DNA from 4 places in the Streptomyces sp. NPDC048718 genome. Region 2 is predicted to be linked to each of the others. Evidence: riboswitches for the same ligand, from Rfam matches in the RefSeq annotation. Region 2 holds a riboswitch; each other region holds the start of a gene.
The links. Region 2 has a riboswitch for cobalamin ahead of ACGFRB_RS08295 (ribonucleoside-diphosphate reductase subunit alpha). Riboswitches for the same ligand answer to the same signal wherever they lie in the genome.
Positions count from the first base shown of each region.

Region 1: another riboswitch for cobalamin. It lies ahead of ACGFRB_RS24870 (ABC transporter substrate-binding protein); the one in region 2 lies ahead of ACGFRB_RS08295 (ribonucleoside-diphosphate reductase subunit alpha).
Region 3: another riboswitch for cobalamin. It lies ahead of ACGFRB_RS32510 (cobalamin biosynthesis protein); the one in region 2 lies ahead of ACGFRB_RS08295 (ribonucleoside-diphosphate reductase subunit alpha).
Region 4: another riboswitch for cobalamin. It lies ahead of ACGFRB_RS18215 (CbtB-domain containing protein); the one in region 2 lies ahead of ACGFRB_RS08295 (ribonucleoside-diphosphate reductase subunit alpha).

Region 1 covers NZ_JBICVG010000014.1:30,735-38,189, forward strand. The annotation lists gene ACGFRB_RS24860 (enoyl-CoA hydratase-related protein) at 1-1,384, opposite strand, end outside; gene ACGFRB_RS24865 (TerD family protein) at 1,683-2,267, opposite strand; cobalamin riboswitch at 2,431-2,634, shown strand; gene ACGFRB_RS24870 (ABC transporter substrate-binding protein) at 2,702-3,763, shown strand; gene ACGFRB_RS24875 (iron chelate uptake ABC transporter family permease subunit) at 3,841-4,854, shown strand; gene ACGFRB_RS24880 (ABC transporter ATP-binding protein) at 4,851-5,666, shown strand; gene ACGFRB_RS24885 (PucR family transcriptional regulator) at 5,767-7,170, opposite strand; gene ACGFRB_RS24890 (hypothetical protein) at 7,382-7,455, opposite strand, start outside.
Region 2 covers NZ_JBICVG010000004.1:722-8,176, forward strand. The annotation lists gene ACGFRB_RS08290 (ribonucleotide-diphosphate reductase subunit beta) at 1-407, opposite strand, end outside; gene ACGFRB_RS08295 (ribonucleoside-diphosphate reductase subunit alpha) at 407-2,788, opposite strand; cobalamin riboswitch at 2,922-3,054, opposite strand; gene ACGFRB_RS08300 (GNAT family N-acetyltransferase) at 3,103-3,621, opposite strand; gene ACGFRB_RS08305 (hypothetical protein) at 3,665-4,273, opposite strand; gene mctP (monocarboxylate uptake permease MctP) at 4,378-6,000, opposite strand; gene ACGFRB_RS08315 (DUF3311 domain-containing protein) at 5,997-6,254, opposite strand; gene ACGFRB_RS08320 (GntR family transcriptional regulator) at 6,570-7,334, opposite strand.
Region 3 covers NZ_JBICVG010000027.1:37,172-44,626, reverse strand. The annotation lists gene ACGFRB_RS32520 (putative cobaltochelatase) at 1-627, opposite strand, end outside; gene ACGFRB_RS32515 (cobyric acid synthase) at 764-2,362, opposite strand; gene ACGFRB_RS32510 (cobalamin biosynthesis protein) at 2,359-3,378, opposite strand; cobalamin riboswitch at 3,410-3,544, opposite strand; gene ACGFRB_RS32505 (hypothetical protein) at 3,697-3,918, opposite strand; gene ACGFRB_RS32500 (anion permease) at 3,937-5,226, opposite strand; gene ACGFRB_RS32495 (alpha/beta hydrolase) at 5,588-6,718, shown strand; gene ACGFRB_RS32490 (hypothetical protein) at 6,901-7,455, shown strand, end outside.
Region 4 covers NZ_JBICVG010000008.1:342,603-350,057, reverse strand. The annotation lists gene ACGFRB_RS18245 (LLM class flavin-dependent oxidoreductase) at 1-904, opposite strand, end outside; gene ACGFRB_RS18240 (DUF6126 family protein) at 1,120-1,251, shown strand; gene cbiE (precorrin-6y C5,15-methyltransferase (decarboxylating) subunit CbiE) at 1,519-2,724, shown strand; gene cobM (precorrin-4 C(11)-methyltransferase) at 2,721-3,470, shown strand; gene ACGFRB_RS18225 (50S ribosomal protein bL37) at 3,591-3,665, opposite strand; gene ACGFRB_RS18220 (CbtA family protein) at 3,939-4,745, opposite strand; gene ACGFRB_RS18215 (CbtB-domain containing protein) at 4,854-5,087, opposite strand; cobalamin riboswitch at 5,123-5,305, opposite strand; gene ACGFRB_RS18210 (histidine phosphatase family protein) at 5,363-5,920, shown strand; gene ACGFRB_RS18205 (GntR family transcriptional regulator) at 5,944-6,300, opposite strand; gene ACGFRB_RS18200 (hypothetical protein) at 6,303-7,292, opposite strand.

The DNA of each region.
Region 1 (7,455 bases), on a different contig from region 2:
CGCTGCGGGTGAGGCGCTCCGCCATGGCCGGACCCACCTTGCGGGGCAGGGTGTGGGTCCAGTACTCGGACCCGTAAAGGCCCATGCGCCGGTAGTGGGGGTTGAGTACGGACCCCGACCTGCACCACACCTCGTCGGCGGCCAGCGCCAGCATCACGCCGCCGGCCGCGGCGTTGCCGCCGATCGCGCTGACGACGAGCCGGTCGGTCGTCGTGAGAACGGCCTCGACCAGGTCGTTCATGGCGTTGATGTTCGCCCAGGACTCGGCGGCCGGGTCGGCGGCCGCCTCGATCACGTGGAGGTGGATGCCGTTGGAGAAGAAGTCGCGCTGTCCGCCGAGGACGAGGACGGAGGTGGGGCGGCGGCAGGCGGTCCGGTACGCCCGCAGCAGGCGGCGGCAGTGGCCGGTGCTCATCGCGCCGCCGGGAAAGGAGAAGGACAGCACCCCGACGGCGCCCTGTTCGCGGTAGCGGATGTCGGACCAGGTCCGGTCCGGCGCCGGCGCTGGTGTCGGCGTATCCGGTGACGTCGGCGCCCGGCGGGACAGGGGCGGCTCGGGGAGCCCCGGCAGCCGGCCCGCGAGGGCGAGGGCCAAGGTGGCGGGCAGTTTGCAGGCCCGCGCCGCGCCGGGGCCGGTGCGGGCGCGCAGTTCGGGGAGCCACACGGCGCCGTCCGCCGTGGCGCGGCAGACCGCGCCGCCGCGGGCCGCCAGCAGTTCACCGGGCCGGCCACGCAGGCCGTCCTCCGGGTGGCCGCCGTGCAGGAACCATTCGGCTCCGAGCAGTTCGTCCGGCACACCGGGTTGCGAGTCGGCGGCGCGCAGGGTGCGCAGGACCGTATCGGTGTCCTCCTCCCAGGAGATGCGGCGCTGCTCCTGGCGGAGGAAGGGACGGGTGCGCACCGGCCCGGTCTGCGGGCGCGGCCGGGCTCCGGCGGCGAACCGTTCGACGGCGAGGTGGACGGCGGTCATGGCCGCGTCGGACAGCTCGTTGCGGTACAGGTCGCTCTTGCCCGCCTCCGGGACGCAAAAGCCGGCCGTCGCCCAGACATCGCCGGCGTCCATCTCCTCGGCGGCCTGGAGGACGGTCACGCCCCACTCGGTGGCGCCCTCGAGGATCGCCCGGTCCAGCGAGGACGGTCCGCGGTCGCCCACCGGCCCCGGATGGACGATCAGACAGGGGCGGCCGGACCACACGTCGCGGGGCACGACGGTCTTCAGCATGGGGGCGAGGACCAGGTCGGGCGTGTGCCGTCCGACGGCGGCCCGTACCGCGTCCCCGTCGGGGGTGATCTCGACGGAGACGGCGTGCCCGCGGTCCCCCAGCTCGGCCCTGACCCGCTGGGTGAGGGAGTTGTAGCCGCTGGCGATGAGCAGAACGCGCATGGCCGCCCTTCCGGATCGTCGGGGAAGGCCCCGCACCGGACGGCAGGCGGGTGCCGGACACCCCTGGCGATCGTCGGACATCCCGGGCGGCGCGGACGGCGGCGCATCTCCCGGCTCACTCGATCGGGAGGCGATTTCCGACCACTTGGCGGCCCGCTCGCCACTCCGGCGGACGCGGTGGGAGCGGGGCCGCGCGGAGGGCCCCGCGTAAAGGACGCGCAGGGTGCCGGGCGAGCCAGGTGTACGGAGGCGGTGCACGGGGGCTTCGCCTTCGCCCGTACACCGCCTTGGGGACCGGCTACTTGCTGACCGCGAAGCGCATCAGGGCGTGCTCGTCGCCCTGCTTGATCTTGCCCGTCTCGTTGATCACTTCGAGCTTCCAGACGCCGCCTATCCTGGTCGCCTTGGCCACGGCGCAGGCGTTGTCCTGGGTCAGCAGGCTGGGCCAGATGTCGGCGACCTGCTGGGAGCTGCCGCCGGTCGCGTCGTAGACCTTGAAGCTGATGTTGCGGGCCTTCTGGAAGGAGCTGCCCTTCTTGTACGCGGCGGCGACGAACACGATCGACGTGATGGGCGCCGGGAGCTTGGCGAACTCGACGGTCACCGTCTCGTCGTCGCCGTCGCCGTGGCCGGTCTGGTTGTCGCCGCTGTGCAGCAGCGAACCGTTGCCCATCGGGTCGAGCGAGTCGAGCCCGGCGAGCCGGACCGGGTCGCCGCCCTGCATGGCGATGGCGATCAGGTCGAGGTCGGTGCCGGTCTTGCGGCGCAGCCGGCCCAGCACGCCGCCGGAGCTGCCGGCGGTGGGGTCCCAGGAGACACCGATGGACAGATGGGTCACCCCGTCCAGGTCCGCGGGGCCGTCTTCCTTGGTCAGCGTGATCATGCGCGGTCATCCTCAGTCGAAGGGGCCAGTCCCCGCAGAGTGTGCCTGACCGCGCGTCCGTTCCCCACGGAGGGGCCCCTTTTGATACGCGATCGGCACCGGTGACGGCGCCGGGCGACGGCCGGGGACCACCGGTGCGGCCCCCTGTCGATTGTCAAGCCTGTGGTAATTTGCCCAGGCCAGTCGCACCTTTGTACGTACGAACAACGTAGGTACACGGGTCAGGGAATCCGGTGGGAGTCCGGAACTGACGCGCAGCGGTAAGGGTGACGGGCGGAGCACGGCCACTGGGTCCCGACGGACCTGGGAAGGCGTTCCGTCCGGACGAACCCGAGTCCGAAGACCTGCTGGCGGCCCCGGCGCCCTGACAGGCGGTCCGGGGAGCACCGTACGACAGGCTTCGCGCATGAGCCGTGGACACAGAGGACTCTCCCGTGCCCCTCGCACACCCCGCCCGTTTCGCCGTGCCGCTTCTGGCCGGTGCCGTACTCCTCACCGGCTGCGGCGCCGGCAGGCCGCCGGCCGCCGCTCCGGCTCCCGCGTCCTCGGCGGCGGGGGCGGGGGCCGCCTCCGGCTATCCGGTGGCGCTCGACAACTGCGGACAGCGGATCACGATCGACCGCCCGCCGAGCCGGGCCGTCGCCCTCGACCAGGGCTCGGCCGAGATCCTGCTGGCGCTCGGGCTCGCCGACCGCATGGTGGGCACGGCCACCTGGACGGACCCGGTGCTCAAGGGCCTGGAGAAAGAGAACGCCAAGGTCCCCCGGCTCGCCGAGCGCTATCCCTCCTTCGAGAAGGTGCTGGACACCGAACCCGACTTCGTCAGCGCCTCGTTCCTCTACACCCTGGGCAAGGGCGGCGTGGCGCCCCGCGAGCGGTTCGGCGCCCTCGGCGTGCCCACGTATCTCTCCCCCTCCGACTGCGTCGGCAAGGACAACAGCGGTGACGGCGACGGGGTCCGTACCCGGCCGCTGACGATGGACGACGTGTACGGCGAGATACGCGACCTGGGCCGGGTGTTCGGGGTGCCCGAGCGCGCCGGGGAACTCGTCGGCGAGCTGCGGGACCGGGTCACGAAGGCGACGGCGGGCGCGGGCTTCGGGCGCGCCTCCGTCCTGTACTGGTACTCCGACTCACAGGGGCCGTACATGGCCGGCTGCTGCGGAGCGCCCGGGATCGTCAGCCGGACCCTCGGGGTGCGCAACGTCTTCGACGACACCCATGAGGAATGGCCTCAGATCAACTGGGAGACGGTGGCCGAGCGGGACCCGGACGTCCTGGTGATCGCCGATCTGACCCGCAAGGCGCAGTCCGCCGAGAGCGCCGCAAAGAAGATCGAGTTCCTGGAATCCCACCCCGTCACCAGGAACATGACGGCGGTACGGAAGAAGCGGTACGTGATCCTCGGCGGCCAGGCGCTGAACCCCACCCCGCGCACCGTCGAGAGCATCGAGAAGGTGGCCGCCGCACTGCGGACGTACGGATTCGCGAAGTGACCCGGTCCCGGCCCAGGACGTGGTTCCGGCCCAGGACGTGGTTCCGGCCCAGGACGTGGTTCCGGTCCCGGCCCCGGCTGCTGTCACCGGTCGCCGGGGCGGCGGGGATCGCGCTGCTGTGCGCGTCGGTCGCCGTCGCCCTCACCATCGGCCCCACCGACATCCGGGTGGCCGAGGTGCGCTCCGTGGTCACCGCCCACCTGTCGGGCGGCTCCTCGGGACTCACCCCGATCCGGGACGGCATCGTCTGGAACCTGCGGCTGCCCCGGACCCTGCTCGCGGCCGTGTGCGGCGCCGGGCTCGCGGTGTGCGGCGCGGTGCTGCAGTCGCTGCTGCGCAATCCGCTCGCCGATCCGTTCGTCCTGGGTGTCTCCTCGGGCGCGTCGACCGGGGCGGTCGCGGTCGTGGTGCTCGGCCTCGGCGGGGGCGCGCTGTCCGTCACCGGGGGCGCGTTCCTCGGCGCGGTCTGCTCGTTCGCGCTGGTCGTGTCGCTCGGCCGGGTCCTCGGCGGCGGGACGGACCGGGTCGTGCTCGCCGGGGTCGCCGTGATGCAGCTGTTCTCCGCGCTCACCTCGTTCGTGGTGATGACCGCCGCCGACGCGGAGACCACCCGCGGAGTGCTGTTCTGGCTGCTCGGCTCGCTCGCCGGCGCCGACTGGACCGATGCCGGCGCCGGCTGCGCGGCGCTGGTGGCGGCCCTGCTGGTGTGCGGCGGATCCGTACGGACGCTGGACGCCCTCGCGTTCGGCGAGGACGCCGCGACGTCGCTCGGGGTACAGGTGGCCCGGACCCGGATGATCCTGCTGTCGGTGACCGCGCTGCTCACCGCCGTGCTGGTCTCCTCGGCGGGGGCGATCGGCTTCGTCGGCCTGGTCCTGCCGCACGCGGTCCGGGCGCTGACCGGTCCCGGGCACGCCCGGCTGCTGCCGCTGACGGCGGTGGCCGGGGCGGTCTTTCTGGTCTGGGCCGACACCGTGGCCCGTACCGTACTCGACCCGCAGGAGGTGCCGGTCGGCGTGGTGACCTCGCTGATCGGGGTGCCGGTCTTCGTTCTCGTCCTGTCCCGTACGCACGCGCGAGGCGGGCGGTGAGCGGGGTGGCGGCGGCCGGGCGGGGCGGGCTGCGGGCCGACCGGGTCGCGCGCTCGGCGGGCGGTGTCCTCGTCGTCGACGGGGTGAGCATCGTGGCGCGTCCGGGCACGGTCACCGGTCTGCTCGGCCCGAACGGCTCGGGCAAGTCCACCCTGCTGCGGCTGCTCGCCGGGATCCTGGCCCCGGACACCGGGGTCGTCACGCTCGACGGCGATCCCCTGGGCGGTCTGTCCCGGCGCGCCGTGGCCAGGCGCCTGGCCACGGTCGAGCAGCACGCCGACACCCAGGTCGATCTGACGGTGGCCGAGGTGGTACGGCTCGGCCGGATCCCGCACCGCCGGGCGTGGGCGCCGCCTTCGGCGGCCGACGAGACGGCGGTGCGCTCGGCGCTGGCCCGTACCGGACTCGCCGACCGGGCGGACCGGACCTGGCGCACCCTCTCGGGCGGCGAGCGGCAGCGGGTCCAGATCGCCCGGGCGCTCGCCCAGGAACCGCGCGAGCTGCTGCTCGACGAGCCCACCAACCATCTGGACGTACGCCACCAACTGGACCTGCTGGAACTGGTCTCGGAGCCGGGCCCGGACCTGACCACCGTCGTCGCGCTGCACGATCTGAACCTGGCGGCGATGTACTGCGATCACCTCGTGGTGCTGCGGGCGGGGCGGGTGGTGGCGGCCGGCCCGGCGGCGGAGGTGCTCACCGAGGAGCTCATCGCCTCGGTGTACGGGGTCCGGGCCGAGGTCACCCGCCCCGGACCCGGCGGCCGGCCCCATGTCCGTTTTCTCGGTACGACGGCCGCCCGGGGCGTGTGACGTACCAGAGCGTGAGATGTGCGGGGCGTGTGGCGTACGGGGGCGTGCGCCCGGCCGGCGACGGGCGGGCATCGGTCACGGGCCCTGGCGGACCGCCCGGTCAGACCGTGGCGGAGGGACGTTCCCGGCGGACGCGCGCGCTCCGCCCGCCGCGCGGACCGGAACCGGGGGTCCGGGCGGCGGGCCCGGTTCCGGTCCGCGCCGCGGGAGCGTTGCCCGGTGCGGCGGCCCGCCCGGGCCGCCGGCCGTCGCCGTCGTAGCCGCCGGAGGCACCGAGAGACATGAGGAGTTCCCGGGTGCGCAACCCCAGATGCAGGGTGATGCGATCCGCCCCGTTGTCCAGGTCGAGCCCGGTGATCTCCTGGATCTGCCGCAACCGGTAGTACAGCGAGGTGCGGTGGATCCGCAGCGCCTCGGCGGCCCTGGGTACCGATCCGGCTTGATCGAGGAAGCACCGCAGGGTCTCCTCCAGCCTCGGCCCGCAACCGGACTCCAGCAGCGCGCGCAGCGGTCCGGGGAGCAGCGACTCGTTCAGGGCCCGGTCCGGCAGGTGCAGGAGCACGGCGAGCTCGCCGAGTTCCTCCCAGGACCCGACCCCCTTGAGCGAGGGCATCCGGCGGGCGGCGCGCACCGCGACGAGCGCCTGCTCGTGAGAGGTCCGCGCGCCGGCGAGACCCGTCTGGTGACCGCCGGTGCCGACGACGGGCGCGGCCGACGCGTCGGGGCACGTGCCGAGACCTTCCAGGATGCGCCGGGACTGCGTCTGGAGCTGCTCGGGCGTCAGCGGCCGGTCGGCGAGCTGGAGCAGGACGGCCCGGTCCGGCAGGACCGCGAAGACGCCGTGCGCCGACCGGGTGCGGCGGCTGTCCTCCACCACCCCGCGCAGGACGTCCGACACCTGGCCCGGAGACACCCGGGCGCCGGCCAGCTGCACCACGCCGACCACCGCGTGGGGCGCGTCCGGGAGCCGCATGTCGTCCACCAGTCGCCGGCGGGCCTCGGCGCGCGCCGCCGGGTCCGGCCCCAGCAGCGCCAGGAGCAGTTCCTGCTCCCTTCTCTTCTCCGCGTGGGCCAGGACCTGCTCGGCGTAGACCCGGCCGGCAATGGCGGGGGTCGCACGGGCGACGGCGTCGATCGCCTCCGGATCCAGCCGCGCGTCCGGTACGACGATCGTCAGCAGACCGAGGAAATGGCCGCGCTCGCGCAGCGGCACGCAGTAGCGGGTGAGCAGCCCGAGATCGTCCCGCCCCGCGACGAAACCCGGCCGGGACCACTGGGCGACGCCCTGGTCGAGGACGTGACGGGCGACCTCGTGACCGGCCCGTCCCTGCAACAGGCTGTACACGCGTGCCGGGTCGGCGTCACCGAAGTGCCGGCTCGAACAGATGCCTCTGATCTGAGGGTCGGCCAGGGCCACGGACCGGCCGAGCGACTCCGCGAGCTCGTCGATCAGTTCCTGGAGTACGGCACTGCCGACGGGGGCTCGCCGCAACGTTTCGGCCATGGCAGTCCTCATTCGTGGTCGTCTCTCCGCGACGCCGGGACCGGTGGGCCGGGGTGCGGCGCGCGTTGTCCGCGCCGCGTTCCCGTACCGCGTCGCTCCGGTCTTGTACGTCCTTGAGACACCGTGACACCGCCGTGATGCCCCTCCCTGCGGAACTCTTGTCCGTGCCCGCAGAAAACGCGGGATCGTCGCCCACTCGCCGCGCACCGGCTCAGGCCGAGGTCGTTTCCTCAGAGTGCGGCCGTCCGGCCGATCCGGGACCCCTGCGCCGGCCGGGAGCCGCGT
Region 2 (7,455 bases):
TTCTCGACGGCCGCGAAGGCCGCCGCGCGCTCCGCCGGGTCGGGGAGGTAGGTGTCGAGCAGCGTCAGATAGAACTGGACGTGCACGGCCTCCTCGAAGAGCTGGCGCGAGAGGTAGAGCCGCGCCTCGGGGGAGTTGATGTGCTTGTAGAGCGTCAGCACCAGGTTGTTCGCCACGATCGAGTCGCCGGTCGCGAAGAACGCGACGAGCCGTCCGATCATGTGCTGCTCGCCCGGGGACAGCTTGGCGAGGTCGGCCACGTCGGAGTGGAGGTCGACCTCCTCCACGGTCCAGGTGTTCTTGATGGCGTCGCGGTAGCGCTCGTAGAAGTCCGGGTAGCGCATCGGACGCAGGGTCAGTTCGAAGCCCGGGTCGAGCAGGTTCTTCTGGTTCTTGTCGGCGGTCATTACTGGCAGGCCTCGCAGGACTCGGGGTTCTCAAGGGAGCAGGCGATGGCGTCCGCGTCGGGCGCCGGGGACTGCGCCGGTACGGGGGCGGCGGCGCGGGCGGCGCGGGCGATCCGGGTGGCCGGGCGCGAGCGCAGGTAGTACGTGGTCTTCAGACCCTGCTTCCAGGCATACGCGTACATCGACGACAGCTTGCCGATGGTCGGCGTCTCCATGAACAGGTTCAGCGACTGCGCCTGGTCCAGGAACGGGGTACGGGCCGCCGCCATGTCGATCAGACCGCGCTGCGGGATCTCCCAGGCCGTCCGGTACAGCGCCCGCGTCTCGGCCGGCACCCAGGCGAAGTCCTGCACGGAGCCCGAGGACTCGCGCAGCGCCTCGCGGGTCTCGGCGTCCCAGACGCCCAGCCGCTTCAGCTCGTCCACCAGGTACGCGTTGACCTGGAGGAACTCACCCGACAGCGTCTCGCGCTTGAAGAGGTTGGAGACCTGCGGCTCGATGCACTCGTAGACACCGGCGATCGAGGCGATCGTCGCCGTCGGCGCGATCGCGAGCAGCAGGCTGTTGCGCATGCCGACCTCGGCGATCCGGGCCCGCAGCGCGGCCCAGCGCTCCGGCCAGGTCAGCTCCACGTCGTAGTGGTCGGGGTGCAGCACACCTCGCGCGGTGCGGGTCTTGTCCCAGGCGGGCAGCGGACCGTTGCGCTCGGCGAGGTCGGCGGACGCCTCGTACGCGGCGAGCATGATCCGCTCGGAGATCCGGGTGGACAGCGCCCGCGCCTCCGCCGAGTCGAACGGCAGCTTCAGCTGGAAGAAGACGTCCTGGAGACCCATGGCGCCCAGGCCCACCGGACGCCACCGGGAGTTGGAGCGCCCGGCCTGCTCGGTCGGGTAGAAGTTGATGTCGACGACCCGGTCGAGGAAGGTGACGGCGGTGCGGACGGTCGCGTCGAGACGCTCCCAGTCCAGTTCGCCGGTGGCCGTGTCGACGAAGGCGCCCAGGTTGACCGAGCCGAGGTTGCACACGGCGGTCTCGCCGTCGTCCGTGACCTCGATGATCTCGGTGCAGAGGTTCGAGGAGTGGACGACCGAGCCGGGCTCGGCGGTCTGGTTCGCGGTCCGGTTGGCGGCGTCCTTGAAGGTCATCCAGCCGTTGCCGGTCTGCGCGAGGGTACGCATCATCCGGCCGTACAGCTCGCGGGCCGGCAGCGTCTTGCGGGCCAGGCCCTTCGCCTCGGCCGCGACGTACGCGGCGTCGAACTCCGCGCCGTACAGGTCGACCAGCTCGGGCACGTCGGCCGGGGAGAACAGTGACCAGTCGGCGTCCGCGTTCACCCGGCGCATGAACTCGTCGGGGATCCAGTGCGCCAGGTTGAGGTTGTGGGTGCGCCGGGCGTCCTCGCCCGTGTTGTCGCGCAGCTCCAGGAACTCCTCGATGTCCGCGTGCCAGGTCTCCAGGTAGACCGCGGCGGCGCCCTTGCGCCGGCCGCCCTGGTTCACCGCGGCGACGGAGGCGTCCAGCGTCTTCAGGAACGGGACGATGCCGTTGGAGTGGCCGTTGGTGCCGCGGATCAGCGAGCCGCGGGCGCGGATGCGGGAGTACGCGAGACCGATGCCGCCCGCGTGCTTCGACAGGCGCGCGACCTGGTGGTAGCGGTCGTAGATGGAGTCCAGCTCGTCCTTCGGGGAGTCGAGGAGGTAGCAGGACGACATCTGCGGGTGGCGGGTGCCGGAGTTGAACAGCGTGGGGGAGGACGGCAGGTAGTCGAGCCGGCTCATCAGCCCGTACAGCGCCGCGACCTCCTCCAGCGCGCGCACGCTGTCGTCCTCGGCGAGACCGGCGGCGACCCGCAGCATGAAGTGCTGCGGCGTCTCGATCACCTTGCGGGTGATCGGGTGGCGCAGCAGGTAGCGGGAGTACAGGGTGCGCAGACCGAAGTACCCGAAGCGGTCGTCGCCGGCCGGGTCGATCGCGGCGTCGAGCCGGTCGGCGTGCAGGGCCACGAATTCCGCGGTCCGGTCGGCGATCAGACCCTCGCGGTGACCGGTGGCGACGGACTCGGAGAAGGAGACCGCGCCCTGTCCGGCCGCCTCCTCGGCGATGGTGAGCGTGAGCAGCCGGGCGGCGAGCCGCGAGTACGCGGGGTCCTCGGCGATCAGGCCGGCCGCCGCCTCGGTGGCGAGTTCGCGCAGCTCCGCCGTGTCCGAGCCGGGGTGCCGGCCGCGCAGCGCGGCGGCGGCGACCCGGCCGGGGTCGGTGTCGGTGAGGTCGGCGGTGAGGTCGGTCAGGATCCGCAGCAGCGCGGTTCCGGGGCCGTCGCTCTGGGCCGCGATCTCCTCGGAAGATACAGCCGAAGCCGGATCGGCGGGCGCGATGGTCACTGGGGGCTCTCCCTCGCTCGGCTCGTGGCCTGCACGGGGGATACGGGGACGAGCGGGGGCCGGGATACGCGCGGCGCGCCGCGTCCACCGGCCCACTCCGCGAGGCCCGGACGTCTGTGGCACCCGGAACGGACGGACCGGGTGCGCTGTCCACAGGTCTTCGGACTCCGGCCGCGCGAAAGAGCACGAACCATACCGTTGCGGGACAGTTCCGGATTTCCACCGGATTCCCCTGCGACGACAGCGAGGACGAGCATACATGTGGGGGGCGCCGCTTGCGGCACCCCCCACATGTTGTGTCCCGGCGTCAGGCCTCAGACCGTGTCCCGCAGCTCCAGACCGTAGGAGAGCAGGGTGAAGTCCACCCCGGGAACGGGCTGCCAGTCCCGCTCGGGGGCCCGGACGAAGCCGAGCCGGGCGTAGACCCGGTGCGCTTTGGTCATGGTCCGCTGAGTGGACAGGACGATCCGCGCGCAGCGGGGGACGGCCCGCGCGCGGTCCACGCACGCCCGCACCAGCGCCTCGCCGACGCCCCGGCCGCGGGCCGCGTGGTCGACGGCCAGCATCCGGAATTCGGCCTCGTCCGCGCGGGCGGTGTCCGCCCACTTCTCGCCCCCGGTGGTGAAGGTCACCCCTCCGAGGACCGTCTCCGCCGCGTCGACCGCGACGAGCACCTCCGCCTCGGCGGCGCGCCCGGCCACGTCGCGCAGCAGGTCCGTATAGCCGTCGGCCTCGCCGAACGCCAGGAAGCCGTCGTCGCGGTAGGCCCGTACGGTGATCTCGCCGAGGCGCTCGTAGTCCTCGGGGCGCGCTGCTCTGATCGTGAAGTCCATGGAGGCCAGTCTGTCGGGGGCAGAGGGCCGGCGCGGGAGAATTTCAGCCACCGACCCCCACGCTGTTGTCGGGCGCGCCGTCGCCCTCCGCGGGCAGATCGCCGCGCTGTACGGGTGCCCCGCCGCCCGCCGGCTTCTCGGGCAGCACGTCGTCGAGTTCGCGGGCGTCGGCCCGGTGCGCCCGCTCGGCGGCGGCACGCAGCCGGTCCTTGCCGACGGTGAGCGGGGCGCCGAGGGTGATCCGTACGCCGTCCTCGACGCGGATGTACGTGTGCTGTCCGTCGGACGTGCGGTACCAGCCGGGCTTCTCCGGCGCGCAGGGGGCGGACTTCGGGGAGGCGGCGCAGTCCTGGTCGGTGAAGGTGCCGCGATCGGCGCCGAGGGTGACCTGGGTGCCGTCCTTGGCGACGTACGTGGCCTGGAAGCCGTCGTCGCCCATGACGCCGACCGACTGGCGGGCGAGGGTGAAGCCCTCGATCTCCGTGACGTACACATGGTCCAGGGAGAGCTGCGCGTACCCGGCGCGCTCCTCCAGCTCGGCCTGGGAGGGGGCGCCGGCGATCACGCTGCCGCAGCCGGTGAGGGCCAGCGCCAGGGGCAGGGCCAAGGGCAGAAGCAGCGGGCGGCTGGTCAAAAACGTACGAGAGTTCATCCGTTCATACTCGCGGGAGAACGGGCGGGGCCGCCGGGCTTTCCCTCGGGAAGGCCCGGCGGCCCCGGAACTGCTCCGTGTCGCTGTCGCGGTCGGCCGAGGCGTCAGTGCCCGGCGCCGACCTTCGGCAGCTCGGTGACGACACCCTTGTCGCCGGCGTCCGCCGTGTAGTCCTCCGGCGAGGTCTCGTCGACCCCGTCCGGCGTCCCGACGGCGCGCAGCACCAGGGTGAGGACGACGGTGACGATCACGTTCAGGGTGAAGGCGGTGAGGCCGATGTAGCCGATCTCGCCGATGCCCGGGATCTCCGCCGACGAGCCGCCGAAGTGCTTCTGCGTGGGGCTCGCCACCCCGTATGCGGCGGCTGTGCCGTAGATCATGCCGACGCCCCAGCCGACGAGCAGCGCCCAGCGGTGGAACCAGCGGGTGAACAGGCCGCCGACCAGGGCCGGGAAGGTCTGCAGGATCCAGATGCCGCCCAGCAGCTGGAAGTTGATGGCGACGGTCTTGTCCATGGTGAGGACGAAGATCAGGGCGCCGACCTTCACCAGGAGCGAGACCAGCTTGGAGACCTTGGTCTCCTGCTCGGCGGTCGCGTTCGGCTTGATGAAGTCCTTGTAGATGTTGCGGGTGAAGAGGTTGGCCGCGGCGATCGACATGATCGCGGCCGGCACGAGCGCGCCGATGCCGATCGCGGCGAAGGCCACGCCCGCGAACCAGTCCGGGAACATGTCCTCGAAGAGCTGCGGGATGGCGAGCTGACCGTTGCTCACCTTCACCCCGGCCGCGATCGCCATGAAGCCGAGCAGCGCGAGCAGGCCCAGCATCAGCGAGTACAGCGGCAGGATGGTGGTGTTGCGGCGGATCACGTTGCGGCTCTTGGAGGAGAGCGTCGCGGTGATCGAGTGCGGGTACATGAACAGCGCGAGCGCCGAGCCGAGCGCCAGCGTGGCGTACGTCCACTGGCCCGCCTCGCCGGGGGCCAGCGTGCCGCGCGGCTTGCCGGTGGCGGGGTTGGTCGTGGCGAACGCCTCGCTCGACTTGGCGAAGATCTCGTCGAAGCCGCCCAGCTTGATCGGGATGTAGATGATCGCCACCGCGATGACGATGTAGATCAGGGTGTCCTTGACGAACGCGATCAGCGCGGGCGCCCGCAGACCGGACGAGTAGGTGTACGCGGCCAGCACGCCGAAGGCGATGAGCAGCGGCAGGTCCTTGACGAACCAGTTGGTGTTCTCGCCGCCGCCGACGCCCATCACGTCCAGGACGGCCTGGATGCCGACCAGCTGGAGCGCGATGTACGGCATGGTCGCGAGGATGCCGGTGACGGCGACCGCCAGCGACAGACCCCGGGAACCGAACCGTCCGCGCACGAAGTCCGAGGTGGTGACGTAGCCGTGCTTGTGGGAGACCGACCACAGGCGGGGCAGGAAGGTGAAGATCAGCGGGTAGACCAGGATGGTGTACGGCACGGCGAAGAAGCCGGCCGCGCCCGCCGCGTAGATGGCCGCCGGGACGGCGACGAAGGTGTACGCGGTGTAGAGGTCGCCGCCGAGCAGGAACCAGGTGATCCAGGTGCCGAACGAGCGACCGCCCAGACCCCATTCGTCGAGGCTGTTCTCGTTGGTGGGGCGGCGCCACTTGGCCGCCAGGAAGCCCATGACCGTGACGGCCAGGAAGAAGAAGATGAAGACGCCGAGCGCGACGCCGTTCACGCCGTCCTTCACTTCGCGTCACCCCCCTTGCGCGCACGCTGGTCGGACTGCCACAGCAGGTAGGCGATCACGGTGAGAGCCGTGGAGATGAGCACCCACAGCATCTGGTACCAGTAGAAGAACGGGATGCCGATGAAGGTGGGGTCCACCTTCGCGTAGGAGCCCACCCACAGCATCGCCACGAAGGGTGCGACGAGGAGGAGCCCGATCACCACCCTCAGGGGTGTGACGACTGGTGGTTTTCCTTGTTGCGTGGCTTGTGACATGGCCGTCCGTCCCCTTGGTGATCACCGCGTAATGGGTGGGAAATCTAGGGGACGGGCTCACCTCCGCGTAACCCTTTCCCGCATAACGGATGCGACTCGCCAGGGACTCGTTTTCGATTGAATCCGGCCATATCTGGTCATGATTGGCCTGGAGTAGACCAATTAGTGTCGCCAAATCTCAATATGTGGACCGGATGTGGCGAGAGCGCTTCCGGTGCGTGGCGTGAAAACGGCGAACGGCCACGCTCCGCAAGGGGGAGCGCGGCCGTTCGCCGCGGCAGGGGGAAAGCGGGAGAAAACGGGAGGGGTCGCGGGTCAGTCCAGCGGGCGCTGGAGGCGGGCGACGAACTTGTACCGGTCGCCCCGGTAGACCGAGCGCACCCACTCGACCGGCTCGCCCCGCCGGTCCACGGAGTGGCGGGAGAGCATCAGCATCGGCAGACCGACATCGGTGCCGAGCAGCCCGGCCTCGCGCGGGGTGGCCAGCGAGGTCTCGATGGTCTCCTCCGCCTCGGCCAGGTGCACGTCGTACACCTCGGCCAGGGCCGTGTAGAGCGAGGTGTACTTGACGAGGGAGCGGCGCAGCGCGGGGAAGCGCTTGGCCGAGAGGTGCGTCGTCTCGATCGCCATCGGCTCGCCGCTCGCGAGCCGCAGCCGCTCGATGCGCAGCACCCGGCCGCCGGGGGAGATGTCGAGCAGCCCGGCGAGGGTGTCGTCGGCCGTCACGTACCCGATGTCGAGGAGCTGGGAGGTGGGTTCGAGGCCCTGGGCGCGCATGTCCTCGGTGTACGAGGTGAGCTGGAGGGCCTGGGAGACCTTGGGCTTGGCCACGAAGGTGCCCTTGCCCTGGATGCGCTCAAGGCGGCCTTCGACGACCAGCTCCTGGAGGGCCTGGCGTACGGTGGTGCGCGAGGTGTCGAATTCGGCGGCCAGGGTGCGCTCGGGCGGCACCGGGGTGCCGGGCGGCAGGGTCTCCGTCATGTCGAGCAAGTGGCGCTTGAGGCGGTAGTACTTGGGTACGCGCGCGGTGCGGGTGGCGATCCCGCTGTCCGTCTCCGTACTGCCCGCGTCCGTGGCCATGGCCCGCCTTCCCGACTCCTGTGCTGCTGCCGTCACCGGCTCCTCCGTCTGTCGCGGCTCACATGGTGGCACGGACCGGTCGAGGGTCATCGCCCTCCCTCAGGTGTCGGTCCGATAACGG
Region 3 (7,455 bases), on a different contig from region 2:
GGGGTCCCGGGACGCGGCCACCTCCACGGTCAGCCCGAACCGGTCGAGGAGCTGCGGCCGCAGCTCGCCCTCCTCGGGGTTCATCGTGCCGACGAGCAGGAACCGGGCCGCGTGCCGTACGGAGATCCCCTCGCGCTCGACATGCGACGCCCCCATGGCGGCGGCGTCGAGCAGCAGGTCGATCAGATGGTCGTGGAGCAGATTGACCTCGTCGACGTAGAGGATGCCCCGGTGCGCGTCGGCGAGCAGCCCCGGCTCGAAGGCCCGCACGCCCTCGGCGAGGGCCTTCTCCATGTCGAGCGCGCCGACCAGCCGGTCCTCGGAGGCGCCGACCGGCAGCTCCACCATCCGGGCCGGCCGCTCGTCGGCGGCCGTCGACCCGGGCTCGTGCGGCCCATCCGGGCAGCCCGGGTCGGGGGCGGCCGGGTCGCAGCTGAACCGGCAGCCCGCGACGACGTCCATGGGCGGCAGCAGCGCCGCGAGACCGCGGACGACGGTGGACTTCGCCGTCCCCTTCTCGCCGCGGACGAGGACCCCGCCCACCGCGGGGCTGACGGCGTTCAGGAGCAGCGCGAGGCGCAGATCGTCCATGCCGACGACGGCGGTGAACGGGTAACGGGTACTCATCGGACGGTCGCTCCTTCGAGTCGTACGGAGGCAAGGACGGCGGCGCGCGGGGCGGACACGGCGCGCACGGCGCGAGAAGCGCTCGCGACGCGCGGGGCGTGCGAGGCGCGCAGGGCGCGTGCGGCGTACGGGGCGCTCACGGCGCACCCGGCGGCACGAACGGCAGCCCCTCCGGTACGCCCTTCTCGATCAGCCGGAGCAGCGCGTCCGTGTCGGCGTGCTCCTCGATCAGATCGCCGAGCCGGTCCAGCTGTTCCTCGCGCAGCGTGTCGAACGAGGTGTCCGGCGCCGGGACGAAACGCCGCCCGGCACTCGCCGCGACCTCGCGCAGGAACGCCCGGCGAAAGCCATCGCTCTCCAGCGAACCGTGCCAGTGCGTCCCCCACACCGCGCCCACCCGGCAGCCGTCCAGGAACGGCTCGCCGCCCCGTACGTCCGCCACGCCGTGATGGATCTCGTACCCCTCCACCCGCTCGCCGAGCGCCTCGCCGACCGGCCGCGCCAGCGTCTTCTCGCGCGCGAACCGGACGCGTACGGGCAGCAGACCGAGCCCGTCCACGACCCCGGCCCGCGACTCCACCTCGTCCTCGACGCGCTCCCCGAGCAGCTGGAAACCGCCGCAGATCCCGAGCACCGGCCGTCCCTCGGCGGCCCGCCGCGCGAGCCCCGCCGCGAGGCCGCGCTCCCGCAGCCAGGCCAGCGCCTTCACCGTGCCGCGAGTGCCCGGCACCACCACCAGGTCCGCGTCGGCCAGCTCCTCCGCCCGGTCCACGAACCGCACCACCACGCCCGGCTCCGCGGCGAGCGCGTCGACGTCCGTGAAGTTCGACATCAGCGGAACGGCACAGACCGCGACCCGCAGCACGTCCTCGCCGACCGGCGGCGCCACGACCGACTCGCGGACCGCGCCGCGCAGCGAGATCCGCAGCCCGTCCTCCTCGTCGATGCCGAGGCCGTGGGCGTACGGCAGCACGCCGAGCGTGGGGCGCCCGGTCAGCCCGTCCAGCATGGCGAGGCCCGGTTCGAGCAGCGACACGTCGCCGCGGAACTTGTTCACCAGATATCCGGCGACCAGCCGCTGGTCCTCTGGCGCGAGCAGCGCCGTCGTCCCGAAGAACTGGGCGAACACCCCGCCCCGGTCGATGTCGCCGACCACCACCACGGGCAGCCGCGCGGCCCGCGCGATCCCCATGTTGACGATGTCGCTGCGGCGCAGATTGATCTCCGCCGGACTGCCCGCGCCCTCGCAGATCACCGCGTCGTGGGTCCGCCGCAGCTCCTCCAACGCGGCGAACACCGGCTCGAACAGCTCCCGCCGGTGCCCCTCGGACACTTCGGACCCACTGGTCTGCCCGGCCCGCCCGGCCCGCCCGAAGAACCCGCGGGCGCTCATCTCGCCGACCGGCTTGCCCATCAGGACGACCTGGCTGGACCGGTCGCTGCCGGGCTTGAGCAGCACCGGGTTCATCAGCGCGGTCGGCTCGACCCGCGCGGCCCGCGCCTGCATCGCCTGGGCGCGGCCGATCTCGGCGCCGTCCCGGGTCACGAAGGAGTTCAGGGACATGTTCTGGCCCTTGAACGGCGCGACCTTCAGGCCCTGGCGGACCAGCCACCGGCAGATCCCCGCCGTGACGACGCTCTTGCCCGCGTCGGACGTGGTGCCCGCGACGAGCAGCCCGCCGCCCCGCGCTCCGCTCCGGCCCGCCGTGCCCTTCGTCGTACCGCCGCCCCTCACGCCGCACCCCCGCGCCGGCGCAGCGCGCCCGCGAGGAGCCGGCCGCCGGCACAGCCGGCCAGGGTCAGCCAGGTCACCCGGCGCGACAGCCGTACCGCCCGGTCGATGTCCGCGACCTCGACGGGCCGTCCCGCCGCGTTCAGCACCGGCCGGTGCTCGACCCGCCCGCCGTACGACAGGGTGCCGCCGAGCCGGACGCCGAGCGCCCCCGCGAACGCGGCCTCCACCGGGCCGGCGTTGGGGCTCGGATGCCGGGCGGCGTCCGCCCGCCAGGCCCGCAGCGCCCCGCGCGGATCGTCGCCCGCGACGGTGGCGAGGACGGCCGTCAGCCGGGCACCCGGCCAGCCCGCCACATCGTCGAGCCGGGCCGAGGCCCAGCCGAACCGGCGGTGGCGCGGGGACTTGTGGCCCACCATCGCGTCCAGCGTGTTGACCGCCCGGAACCCGAGCAGCCCCGGCACACCGGCGACCGCGCCCCAGAAGAGGGCGCCGACGACGGCGTCCGAGGTGTTCTCGGCGACCGACTCGACGACCGCGCGGGCCATCGCGGGCCCGTCCAGCGCCTGTGGGTCGCGCCCGACCAGATGCGGCATGCGCTCCCGGGCGACCCCCAGATCCCCGGCTTCGAGCGCCCCGCCGATGGCGCGCGCCTCGCGGCCCAGCGTCGTCCCGCCGACGACGGCCCACACGGAGGCGGCGGTCAGCGCGGCGGTGGCGGTGGCGCTGCCCCGTACCGCGCGGGTCGCGACGGCGCCGAGCGCCACGGCGGAGCCGGCGCACAGCGCGGTGTAGAGGGCGCCCCGGCCGCGGTGGTCCCGGTGCATCCGGTGCTCGACGGCGCCCGCCGCCCGGCCGAACGCGGCGACCGGATGACCGCGCCGGGGATCGCCCACGAGCAGATCGGCGGCGAGGCCGGCGGCCGCTCCGTACGCGAAGAGACGGGGAGAGCGGGTGCGGGAGGCCGCGGGAGAGGAGAAGCGGCGGGTTCGGGGTGTCCTGGAGCCGTTGCCGGGCATGGCACAGTGTCCTCACTCAGGGTCCGCGCCCTGGATCGACGTGATCGGCGGCGAGAGTTCCTGACTCCCGGCCGCGAGGACCGGTCACAGTGGCGGGACCGTGCCGGAATCACACCGGACTTCCTCCCCATGCCGCCGTAATGGCCCCGGCAGTCCACCACGCGGCCGGAAGGCCCGTCAACCCGCGCTTGACCTGCGCCTGGTCACTGTGCGCAGTGCCACGAACCCGCATACGCCGTCTGGGCGGCCCCACCCGGAGGTGGGGCCGCCCAGACGGCGTGGTGTGCGCGCGTGTTCGTGGTGCTCGTCGGTGTCCGGTCAGGCGACGATCAGGTAGATGCCGTAGGCCACGGCGGCCGCGCAGAGCGCGAAGCAGGCGTACGCGCCGGTACGGGCCAGAGTGGCCGAGCCGCCCGCGGCGGTGGCCCGCTCCTGCTTGGCGAGCGCGGCGACACCGAGGGTGAACAGGCCCACGAGGGCGACGGTGGTCACGAGGCTGACTCCGAAGACGGAGCCGAGAGCTGCCCAGTCGATCTTCATGTGCGTGCTTCCAGTTCCTTAGACCGCGGCGGCGGGAGCGGCCGGCGGGGCGGCCGGGTCCGTCGGGCCGGGGGAGGGGATGGTGGTCTTCAGGGCCTCGTCCTTGACGGCGGCGACGGAGCCGGCCGGCGGGGGCGGGGTGACGGCCGCGATGGCGGTGGTGACGACACCCGCCGGCTCGACGTCGGCAGCGGCCGGGGCGTCGAGGTCGTCGGCGGTCACGTTGTGCTGGTCGACCGGCTTGCGGCGGGACAGCGACCAGATCACTCCGGAGCCCGCGATCAGCAGGACGGCGACGGTGACGATGCCCCAGTCGCCCTGCTTGGTGAGGAACTCGGCGCCGGCGCCGACCAGGCCCGCGGCGGGCAGGGTCAGACCCCAGGCGGCGAACATCCGGGTGGCGGTCGACCAGCGGACGACACCGCCCTTGCGGCCGAGGCCCGCGCCCATCACGGCACCCGAGCAGGACTGGGTGGTGGAGAGGGAGAAGCCGAGGTGCGAGGAGGCCAGGATGACCGTCGCGGCGCTGGTCTGGGCGGCGAAGCCCTGCTGCGGCTGGAGGTCGGTGAGGCCCTTGCCCATGGTGCGGATGATGCGCCAGCCGCCGAGGTAGGTGCCGAGCGCGATCGCGACACCGGCGGAGGCGATGACCCAGACCGGCGGGTTGGAGCCGGGGACGAGGACGCCGTTGGCGACCAGGGCGAGGGTGATGATGCCCATCGTCTTCTGGGCGTCGTTGGTGCCGTGGGCGAGCGAGACGAGACCGGCGGAGGCGATCTGGCCGGCCCGGAAGCCCTTGGCCGTGGCCTTGGCCTCGGGGGCGGCGTTGATGCGGTACGTCAGCTTGGTGGCCACCATCGCGGCGAGGCCGGCGACGATCGGGGCGGCGACCGCGGGGAGCAGGACCTTGGTGACGATGGTCGAGCCGTTGACCGCGGACCAGCCGGCGGACATCACCGCGGCGCCGATGAGGCCGCCGAACAGCGCGTGCGAGGAGCTCGACGGAAGGCCGAGCAGCCAGGTCAGCAGATTCCACAGGATGGCGCCGACGAGCGCCGCGAAGATCACTTCGGTGCGGATGCCCTCTTCGTTGATGATGCCGCCGGAGATCGTCTTGGCGACCTCCACGGAGAGGAAGGCGCCGACGAGGTTCAGCACGGCGGACATGGCCACCGCCGTCTTGGGCTTGAGAGCACCGGTCGAGATGGTCGTCGCCATCGCGTTGGCGGTGTCGTGGAAACCGTTCGTGAAATCGAACACGAGAGCTGTCACGACCACAATGGCGAGCAGCAGCGTGATGTGTTCCATTTACCCAGGCAATCGTTTGACGTCAGTGGCGCGTCGAACCTAGGCAACCTGAGTGAACGGAAGGTGAACTGGGCCGGGCGCGGTGGTGTCCCGAACCGGGTTCGGAAGATTCCGGTTGTGCGCGATCCGTGTTCCGGACCGGACGGCGTCCACGATGCGGTCGCCCTGTAACCACGGGTCATCCGGGGCCTCCCAAGGGCCGAACCGGGGTGCGGCACTCCTCCCGTTCCCTCCCCGTATCACCCCCTGGACGCCCCTCGGTCGGCCTTCACTCGTACGAAGGACCCCGTCGGCGAGACCCTTGTCACTCGAACGAGAGCGTCCGATGGCAGGGTGCGCGGGCCCCGCCGACACTGGGAGCGTGCGCCCGGCTACAGCGGCGGCAGCGGCCGTCACCACAGTGCTCGGTCTCGGCGCGGCCGCGGTGGCGGCCGGCCGGTACGCCTGCGACGTCGCCCTCGGCGCGCCGCCCGGACGCCCCTTCCCCGGCGAACCACGGCTCACCGTCCATTCCGCCGACCCCGACCGGATCACCCTCACCCGCAGCCTGGCCACGCTGCGCCCCGGCACGTACGGCATCGACGGCGGCGACGGCCTGCACGCCGTCGTCGGCCCCGTCCTCGACCGGGTCCCGCACGCCGCCGACACCGTGGTGCGCCGCCTCGAACGGATCGAGTCCGGCATCCCCGCCGCCGGCGCCCGGGTCCGGCTCACCCCCCAGCTCCACCGAGGCACCCCCGAAACCGCCCTCGCCGTCGGCTACGAGGACGTCCAGATCCCCGGCGAACTCGGCCCCCTGCCCGCCTGGCTCGTCCCCGGCGCCCGCGGCACCTGGGTGATCGCCCTGCACGGGCTCGGCACCACCCGCGAGCACCCGCTCAATCTCGTCCCCTTCTTCCACCGCCGCCGCGTCCCCGTCCTCATTCCCGCCTACCGAGGCGACCCGGGCGCCCCGCCGTCCCCCGACGGACTCGCCCACCTCGGCGACTCCGAGTGGCGCGACGTCGACGCGGCCATCCGCTACGCCGTCCGCCGCGGCGCGGCCCAGGTCATCCTGCACGGCTTCGGCACCGGCGCCTCGATGGCCCTGTACGCCGCCGCGCACTCCGGCGTGCGTGGCCGGATCCGCGGGCTCGTCCTCGACTCCCCGGTCCTCGACTGGGAGGCCACCGTGCGCAACCTGGCCGCCGCCCACCGGGTCCCCGCCCCGCTCCTGCCGCTCGCCGTCCGCGCCGCCCAGGGCCGGACCGGCCCGCACGGCGACCGGCTGCGGGACGCCGCCGACCCCGGCGGCGCACGCGTCCCCACGCTCCTCTTCCACGGCCCGGACGACACCATCGCCCCCTGGGGCCCCTCGCGCCGGCTCGCCGAACTCCGCCCCGACCTCGTCACCCTCACCACGGTCCGCGACGCCCCGCACGCCGCGATGTGGAACGCCGACCCGGTCCGCTACGAGGAGGCGCTGCGCCGCTTCCTCACCCCCCTTGTCTAGGACCCACGCCCCCTCCTGCGGAGGCCGGCCGGTTCCCGATCTCGAACAGAGGGTCGTAGAACAGAGGTCGAAACGGGTCCGTACGGGGCTTTCGGGACCCTCCGGACACGAAACCGGGGCCAGGGCGGCGGCGTCTCCCCTTCCGATTGGGCTTTCGGGCGATCAGCGGGAAGACTGCCCCCGTGACGTCTCGAAAGCCCGATGAACCATTGGCGCGCAACTCCAGACTCCGACTCGTCCGTCCGCGGCCACTCGCCACCGCGCGGGGGGCCGTGACGAACCGGCGCACCCGCCCCGCGCCACGGCCGCCCGAGGGCACACCGCCCCGCGCCGTTCTGGCCCACCAGGCACGGACCCTGCTCGCGGACGCGGTGCGGCTCGCCCGCTGGGCCGCCGACGACCAGCGGGCGCGGACCGCGCCCCAGGACGGGGCGGCGGCCGCCGACGCCCTCGGCCTGACCCCGGCCGAGGTCCGGGCCTGCTGGGACCGGGCCCGCCTCGCCGGGCTGGTCGAACTGCACGACGGCACCGCCCGCCCGGGCTGGCGGCTGCATGCCTGGGACCGCGACGACACCGCCGTCCTGCGCGGCTGGGTCGCGCTCTTCGACGCCTGGTCGCTGGCGCACCCGGCGCCCGAGGCGGTGGCGCCCGGCGCCGTCGCCGAGGTCGTCGAGGCCGTCCCGCAGGCCCTCTCGCTGCTCCAGCTGTCCGCCGGGCCGGTCGCCGTGCCGGCCCTC
Region 4 (7,455 bases), on a different contig from region 2:
GGCGCTGGTAGTCGCCGACGTAGTCGCGGAAGGACAGGGTCCGCTCGATGACCTCCTGCGGCGAGCCGACGGTCAGCGGGGTCTCGCGGGTGAACTCCTCCAGGGACGGGCCGTGGCCGTACACCGGGGCGTTGTCGAAGTACGGGCGGAACTCCCGTACCGCGTCCTGCGAGTTCTTGCGCATGAAGACCTGGCCGCCGAGGCCGACGATGGCCTGCTCGGCGGTGCCGTGGCCGTAGTGGGCGTAGCGCTGGCGGTAGAGCCGGACCATCTTCTCGGTGTGCTGCTTGGGCCAGAAGATGTGGTTGGCGAAGAAACCGTCGCCGTAGTAGGCCGCCTGCTCGGCGATCTCGGGCGAGCGGATGGAGCCGTGCCACACGAACGGCGGTACGTCGTCGAGCGGGCGCGGGGTGGCCGTGAAGCCCTGGAGCGCGCTGCGGAACTTGCCCTCCCAGTCGACCACGTCCTCCCTCCACAGCCTGTGGAGCAGCGCGTAGTTCTCGATGGCGAGCGGGATGCCCTGGCGGATGTCCTGGCCGAACCACGGGTAGACCGGGCCGGTGTTGCCCCGGCCCATCATCAGGTCGACGCGGCCGTCGGCGAGGTGCTGGAGGGTCGCGTAGTCCTCGGCGATCTTCACCGGGTCGTTGGTGGTGATGAGGGTCGTGGAGGTGGACAGGATCAGGTTCTCGGTGCGCGCGGCGATGTGCCCGAGGAGGGTGGTGGGGGAGGACGGCACGAACGGCGGGTTGTGGTGCTCGCCGGTCGCGAAGACGTCCAGGCCGACTTCCTCGGCCTTGAGCGCGATCGCGACCGTGTCCTTGATCCGCTGGTTCTCGGAGGGGGTACGGCCGGTGGTGGGGTCGGTCGTGACGTCGCCGACGGTGAAGATCCCGAACTGCATCGCGCTCACCTCTCGCCTTTCTCTGCCTGGAGGCTGCTGGGTGGTTCCCGGTCTCCGGTCGTCCCGGCTCCCGCTTTTGGTTGAACCTTAAACCATCTCGCTCAACGGCGCACCCCTCGGCCCTATTCCCGGCCGTCCCGGTTCCCGGCCGTCCCGGTTCCCGGCCGCCCCGGCCGCCCCGGCCGCCCCGGCCGCCCCGGCCGTACCCTGAAGGAATGACCCAGGACCTGGAACGCTGGAAGGAGCGGGGCGTGATGCTCCGCGTCTTCGTCTACGTGTTCGCCACGCATCTCTTCGCGGGGTTCATCGGGCTGCTCTTCTGGGTCGGCGGCCACGCCTCGAAGTAGAGCGGGCCCGGGGGCTGGAACATGGCCTCCCCCGGGAGTGAGGAGGAGCACTGCGGGCGCGCGGGGGGCTCACGTAGAGTCGCGGATGTGAACGCTGAGATACCGGCGCCGGACGCCGCGCCCCCGGTGAAGCCCGTGACGGCTCCCGCGTCCACCCCCACGGCCCCCGTACCCACGGCTGCGGCCGAACCCTCGGCCCCCGCACTCACCCCCGCGGCCCGCGCGCTCCGTGCCTCCCGTCGCCCCGAACCCGTCGCCGTCGTCGGCATCGGCGCCGACGGCTGGCCCGGGCTCGCCGCCGCCGCGCGCCGCATCCTGTGCGCCGCCCACGTGCTGATCGGCGGCCCCCGCCAGCTCGACCTGCTGCCCGAGGACGCCTGCCCCGGCGAACGTGTCCCCTGGCCGAGCCCGCTGCGCCCCGCCGTCCCCGGGCTGATCGAGGGGTACGCGCGCGAGGGCCGCCGGATCGCGGTCCTGGCCAGCGGCGACCCGTTCTTCCACGGCATCGGCCGCACCCTCACCGAGCTGATCGGCCACGACCGGCTGTACATCCAGCCGCACCCGTCGTCCGTGTCGTACGCCTGCGCCCGGCTCGGCTGGCCCCTGGAGGCCACCGAGACCATCTCCCTGGTGGGCAGGCCCCTCGACGCGCTCACCGCCGCTCTGCACGACGGCCGCCGGCTGCTGCTGCTCGGCGAGGGGCCCGAGAGCCCGGCGCGGGTCGCGGCGCTGCTGCGCGAGCGCGGCTGGGGCGGCACCCGGATCCGGGTCCTGGAGCAGCTCGGCGGGCCCACCGAACGGATCGTCGACGGCGCCGCCGCCGACTGGCCGTACGCGCGCGTGGACGCGCTCCACGTCCTCGCCCTCGACTGCGTCCGCGACCCGGACGCGCTGCGGCTCGGCGCCGTACCGGGGCTGCCGGACGAGGCGTACGAGCACGACGGGCAGCTCACCAAGCGGTACGTGCGGGCCGCCACCCTCGCCGCTCTCGCGCCCGCCCCCGGCGAACTCCTCTGGGACGTCGGCGGCGGCTCCGGCTCCATCGGCGTCGAATGGATGCGGGCCCACCGCTCCTGCCGCGCGATCACGATCGAGAAGTCGCCCGAGCGCGCCGCCCGTATCGCGCGCAACGCGGCGGCGCTCGGCGTACCGGCGCTGGAGGTCGTCACCGGCCCCGCGCCCGCCTCCCTCGCCGGGCTGCCCGCCCCCGACGCGATCTTCATCGGCGGCGGGCTCACCGCCCCCGGCCTCCTCGACGCCTGCTGGGACGCGCTCCCGGCGGGCGGCCGGCTGGTCGCCAACACCGTCACCCTGGAGTCCGAGGCCCTGCTCGCCGACCACTACCGGCGGTTCGGCGGCGAACTGGTCCGGCTCGCGGTCGCCGCGGCCGTGCCGGTCGGCGGCTTCACCGGCTGGCGCCAGGCGATGCCCGTCACCCAGTGGTCCGTAACGAAGGGTTCCCCCGCAGCATGACCGTCTACTTCATCGGCGCGGGCCCCGGCGCCGCCGACCTCATCACCGTGCGCGGCGCGCGCACCCTCGCGGCGTGCGGGGTGTGCCTGTACGCGGGCTCGCTCGTGCCGCGCGAACTGCTGGCCGAGTGCCCGCCGGACGCGCGGCTCGTCGACACCGCGCGCATGGACCTCGACCAGATCGTCGCCGAGATCGCCACCGCCCACGCGGCCGGCCTGGACGTGGCCCGGCTGCACTCCGGCGACCCGTCCGTCTTCAGCGCCATGGCCGAGCAGATGCGCCGCCTGGACGCGGCGGGCATCCCGTACGAGGTCGTGCCCGGCGTCCCGGCCTTCGCCGCCGCCGCGGCGGCGCTCAAGCGGGAACTGACCGTGCCGACCGTCGGCCAGACCGTCGTCCTCACCCGGATCGCGCAGCAGGCCACGCCCATGCCCGAGGGCGAGGACCTGGCCACCCTCGGCAGGAGCGGTGCGCTGCTCGTCCTGCACCTGGGCGCGCGGTACGCCGAGCGGATCGTCTCCGAGCTGCTGCCGCACTATGGCGCGGACTGTCCCGCCGCCGTCGTCGCGATGGCCAGCCGGCCGGACGAGATCGTGCTGCGCGGCACCCTCGCGGATATCGCGCAGCAGGTGGAGGCGGCCGGGATCACCAAGACCGCCGTGATTCTGGTGGGGCGCACGCTGGCCGCGTCGGAGTTCCGCGACAGCCATCTGTACGACCCGGCCCGGGACCGCCACACCTGCTGATCCCTGGCACCGGGCCCCTGATCCCTGGCACCGGGCCCCTGGCCGCCGGCCCCTGACATCCGGGGCCTGGGCGGTCACCGGGGGCCCAGTCCAGGGGAGCCCGGGTGTCCGGCTCGTGGCTCAGGTATTGGGCCGCTTGCCGTGGTTGGCCTTCTTCTTCTTGCGCGCACGGCGCTTGTTGCCTCGCGTCGACATGGCGTCCTCCCTGCGTCGGGACCACGGACGATGAGCGGGGTGGACCGCCCGGCCCACCCCCGGCCAGCGTAGGTGCGGGGCATGGCGTCCGCATGTCGGCTGCGGGGGGCGGTCGCGATCCGGCATATGACCGTCCGCGCGCTGGTCGGGCCGGCATATGACTGGTCGCAGCCGGTCGCGGCCCGGCATATGACACGACGGCCCCGGTCCCGTACCCGTGAAGGGGTACGGGACCGGGGCCGTCGTGCCGATGCCGATCAGGCCGTCAAGCCATCAGGCCGCCGGTGCCGGGGCCGGAGTACGGGTGCCGACCGAGGCCAGCAGCCGTTCGGCGAGCAGGCCGAACGCGAGCGCGAACACCACCCACAGCGTCGCCTGGACGCCGAGGCTCGCGACCCGGAACTCCCACAGCACCGCCGCGGGGAAGTCCGGCTGGACCGCGTCCCCGTTGTCGGGCAGGAACACACAGGCGAGCACGGTCGCGGCGACGAAGCCCGCGCCCGCCACGACCGTCGCGTTCCAGTTGCCGAGGCGCGGGGCGAGCCGGCGGCCCGCGACGACGGCGGCGATGCCGAGTAGCACGCTCAGCAGGATCATCAGGAAGTACAGCGTGGTGCGCTGCCCGATGGTGTCCGGATTGCCGACGGCGGGCGGGGTGGCCGGGTACTTCAGGAACGGCACCAGGGTGACCGTCGTGAAGGCCGTCGCCGCGACGAGCGTGGCGGTGGCCTTCGGGCCGAAGCGGCCGGCCCGGCCGAGCACGAAGCAGAACGCGAGGGAGGTGATGCCGCCGAGGGCGACACCGTAGACGAGGACGCCGGTGGCGAGACCCGCCGTGGACTGGAGGTCACGGCTGACGATCTCCTCCTCGTCCGTCTTTTCAGTGCCTGCTTCCGCCGGGCCCGCACCCCCGTGGGTGTGGGCGGCGGTGTGTTCGTGCGCGGAGGCCGCTTCCTCGACGGCGATGGAGGCGTCGACGGACGGCTCACCGGCGACATAGGCGACACCGAAGGCGAACAGTCCGGCGAGCAGGCCCGCGAGCATGCCGCGGGCCAGTAGCTTCCCGACGAGGGAGCCCAGCGGGGTACCGGCACCGCTCTTCGCACCGTCGGCGGAAGACGGGGCGGAAGAGGTCGAAGGGGCGGGGGGCGAAGGTGATGACGAGGACGACATGTGCGTGAAGTCCCGTCAGTGGCAGGGGAATCCGAGCAGATGACGCCCGTCGTGCACCCACTCGTGCACGTCGCTGCCCGCGAACACGGACGTCGCGCCCTGCTCGGCGCCGACGAAGTAGAGCGCGACGAGCAACAGCAGCCCGCCGAACAGAGCCCAGGGCAGCACGGAGCGGAGCGGCAGGGACACCGGAACGGTGACGGCGGGGGTGGACGGAACGGCGGTGGACGCCGCGATGGCCTCGGCCATGGTGGAACCTCCTCGGGAACTCGCGTCCCATACGGTGGTGCGCGACGACGGTCGTCGGGTCTGACTCACCGCCGTCGGGCGCACGGTTCGGGATGCCGGAGGGGGCATACCGGGCGCGTGGTCCGGGAGCGGCTCACAGTGGCGCGACCGTGCCGGATTCACACCGGACTTCCGTCTCGCCGTCGTCGTTCTATGGAAATGTCAACCGACCGTACCGTGCCGGACACCGTGCGCCAAGAGCACCTGGGAAGCCGGACGTTGAGGGATGGATCACCATGGCCGTCCAGCTTTTTCTGATAGCCCCGGGTATGAACGAGGCGCTGCGCGAGGCCCGGTTCGACGACGCGGGGCCGGTGGAGACGCGGGCGGAGCCGCTGTGCGTCGGGCCGAGGGCGCGGGTGGTCTGTTCGCCGTCCGGGCGGTGCCGGGCGACGGCCGCCGCGTTCGGTCTGGAGCGGTACGAGGAGGTGCCGGCGCTCGCCGGGTGCGCGATGGGGCGCTGGCGGGGACGCCGGCTCGACGAGGTGGCCGCCGCCGAACCGGAGGCCGTGGCCGCCTGGCTCGGCGACCCGGGCTCAGCGCCGCACGGCGGCGAGTCGCTGCGCCAGGTGCGCGCCCGGGTCGCCGAGTGGATGGACGCTCTGGCCGCGAACGACCCGGGGGCGCGGGTGTGGGCGGTCGTCGAGCCGGATGTGATCCGTGCGGCGATCGCCCACGCGCTCGGCGCGCCGGAGGAGGTCTTCTGGCGGCTGGACGTACGCCCAGCCTCGCGCGTCTCGCTCACCGGCCGGGCCGGCCGGTGGAATCTCCAACTCGACACCCAAGTGGCCTGACTTCGCACGAAGGTGACGCACAGTCAATTCAAGCTGGTACGCGTGAGATCGAGGAACTCCTCGTCCGTCACGCCCAGTCGGCGGGCCTCGCCGACCAAGGCGCGCAGCCGCTCCACGAGATGGGCGCGGTCGGGAGCCTCGGCGCCCTGCATGATCACGGCGCCACGACCTCGGCGCAGCTCGATCAGTCCCTCCTCGCGCAGCCGCTGGTAGCCGCGCAACACGGTGTGGACGTTGACGCCCAGCGAATCGGCGAGTTCGCGGGCGGCGGGCAGGCGTTCACCGGGTTCGGCGCTGCCGTCGGCGAGGGCGCCGCGGACACAGGCGGCGATCTGGTCGCCGAGCGGGACGGCGGAGGCGGGGTCGACCCTGAAGAGCACGGTCAGATCCTCTCGTCGTCAGCGGCCGGGCCCATCGGCCCGCCGGTCGGCCCGTGATCGGAAGCGGCGCGCTCGCGAAGGGTGTTGAGCAGCGCCGCCGCCGTCCCGGCGTCCGGCACCGTCACGGCGAACTCGCGGCCGCTCGGCCGCCGTATGACCAGCGCCTCGCCGCCGCGCAGCACGAGGCCCGTCCGGTGCGGACGGACTCGGTAGCCCCAACCCCCGAAATCCGCTACGGGGTTGATGTCGCGGGCGATCGCCGCGGTGATGTCGGAGAGCGGGACACGGATCCGGGGCCGGGGGAGCACGGAGGAGACGACCGTCAGGCCGCGCCGGTCGACCGTCACCCTGATCCGGGCCAGGGCGAGCCCGGGCACACCGATGACCGGGCCGAGCAGGCCGAGCGGGGCGGACGGCCAGGGAGTAAGGGCGAGGGCGCCGAGCCCGGCGACGATGAAGGCGACAGCGAGCAGGCTCAGGAAGGGGGAGGCGACGCCGCGCGACCAGCCCGCCACCTCGCCTGTGCCCAGGTCGATCCGGTCCGCCGCCGGGGCGTCGGCGGACCCGGCGGCCGGGTCCTTGGGGACGAGTCGGGTCAGGCCGAGGCCCACGAGCGCGGCGAGAGCGCCGGCGACGGTGCCGAGGCTGACCAGGGTGAACGGGAAGTCGGCCCCGGCCGCGTCGGCGACATCGAGATTGCCCCGGAGGAGCAGGGGGGCCAGCGTGCCGGTGAACCCGGCCGTGGCCCAGGCGCCCCAGAGCGAGAAGCGCCGCACCCACAGCACCCAGCCGGCGCCGAACGCGAGCAGCACGACCGTGCTGCCGACGGCGTAGGCGCCGAGTCCGGTGAATCCGTCGGGGCGATCGCCGGCCCCGGAGAAGTGGGTGGCCAGCGGGTCCGGCAGGCGGTCGTACCAGGTGGCGAGGAGTGACAGATAGACGGCGAGCACGAGCGCGAACGGCGCGGCGGCGAGCACGCGGAGACGGTTCACGAGACCCTCCCTTGGTTCTAGTTGTTAGCACTCTACTAGAACAAGTAGGTGTTGTGCGGGTGGGTTTCCCCCTTGTGGGGGAGTGGGGGTGGGCGTACGGTGTCCTGCGTGATGAGACGAGACGTCTCGTCGCATCTCATGCGTCTCATGCGCCGCACACCCC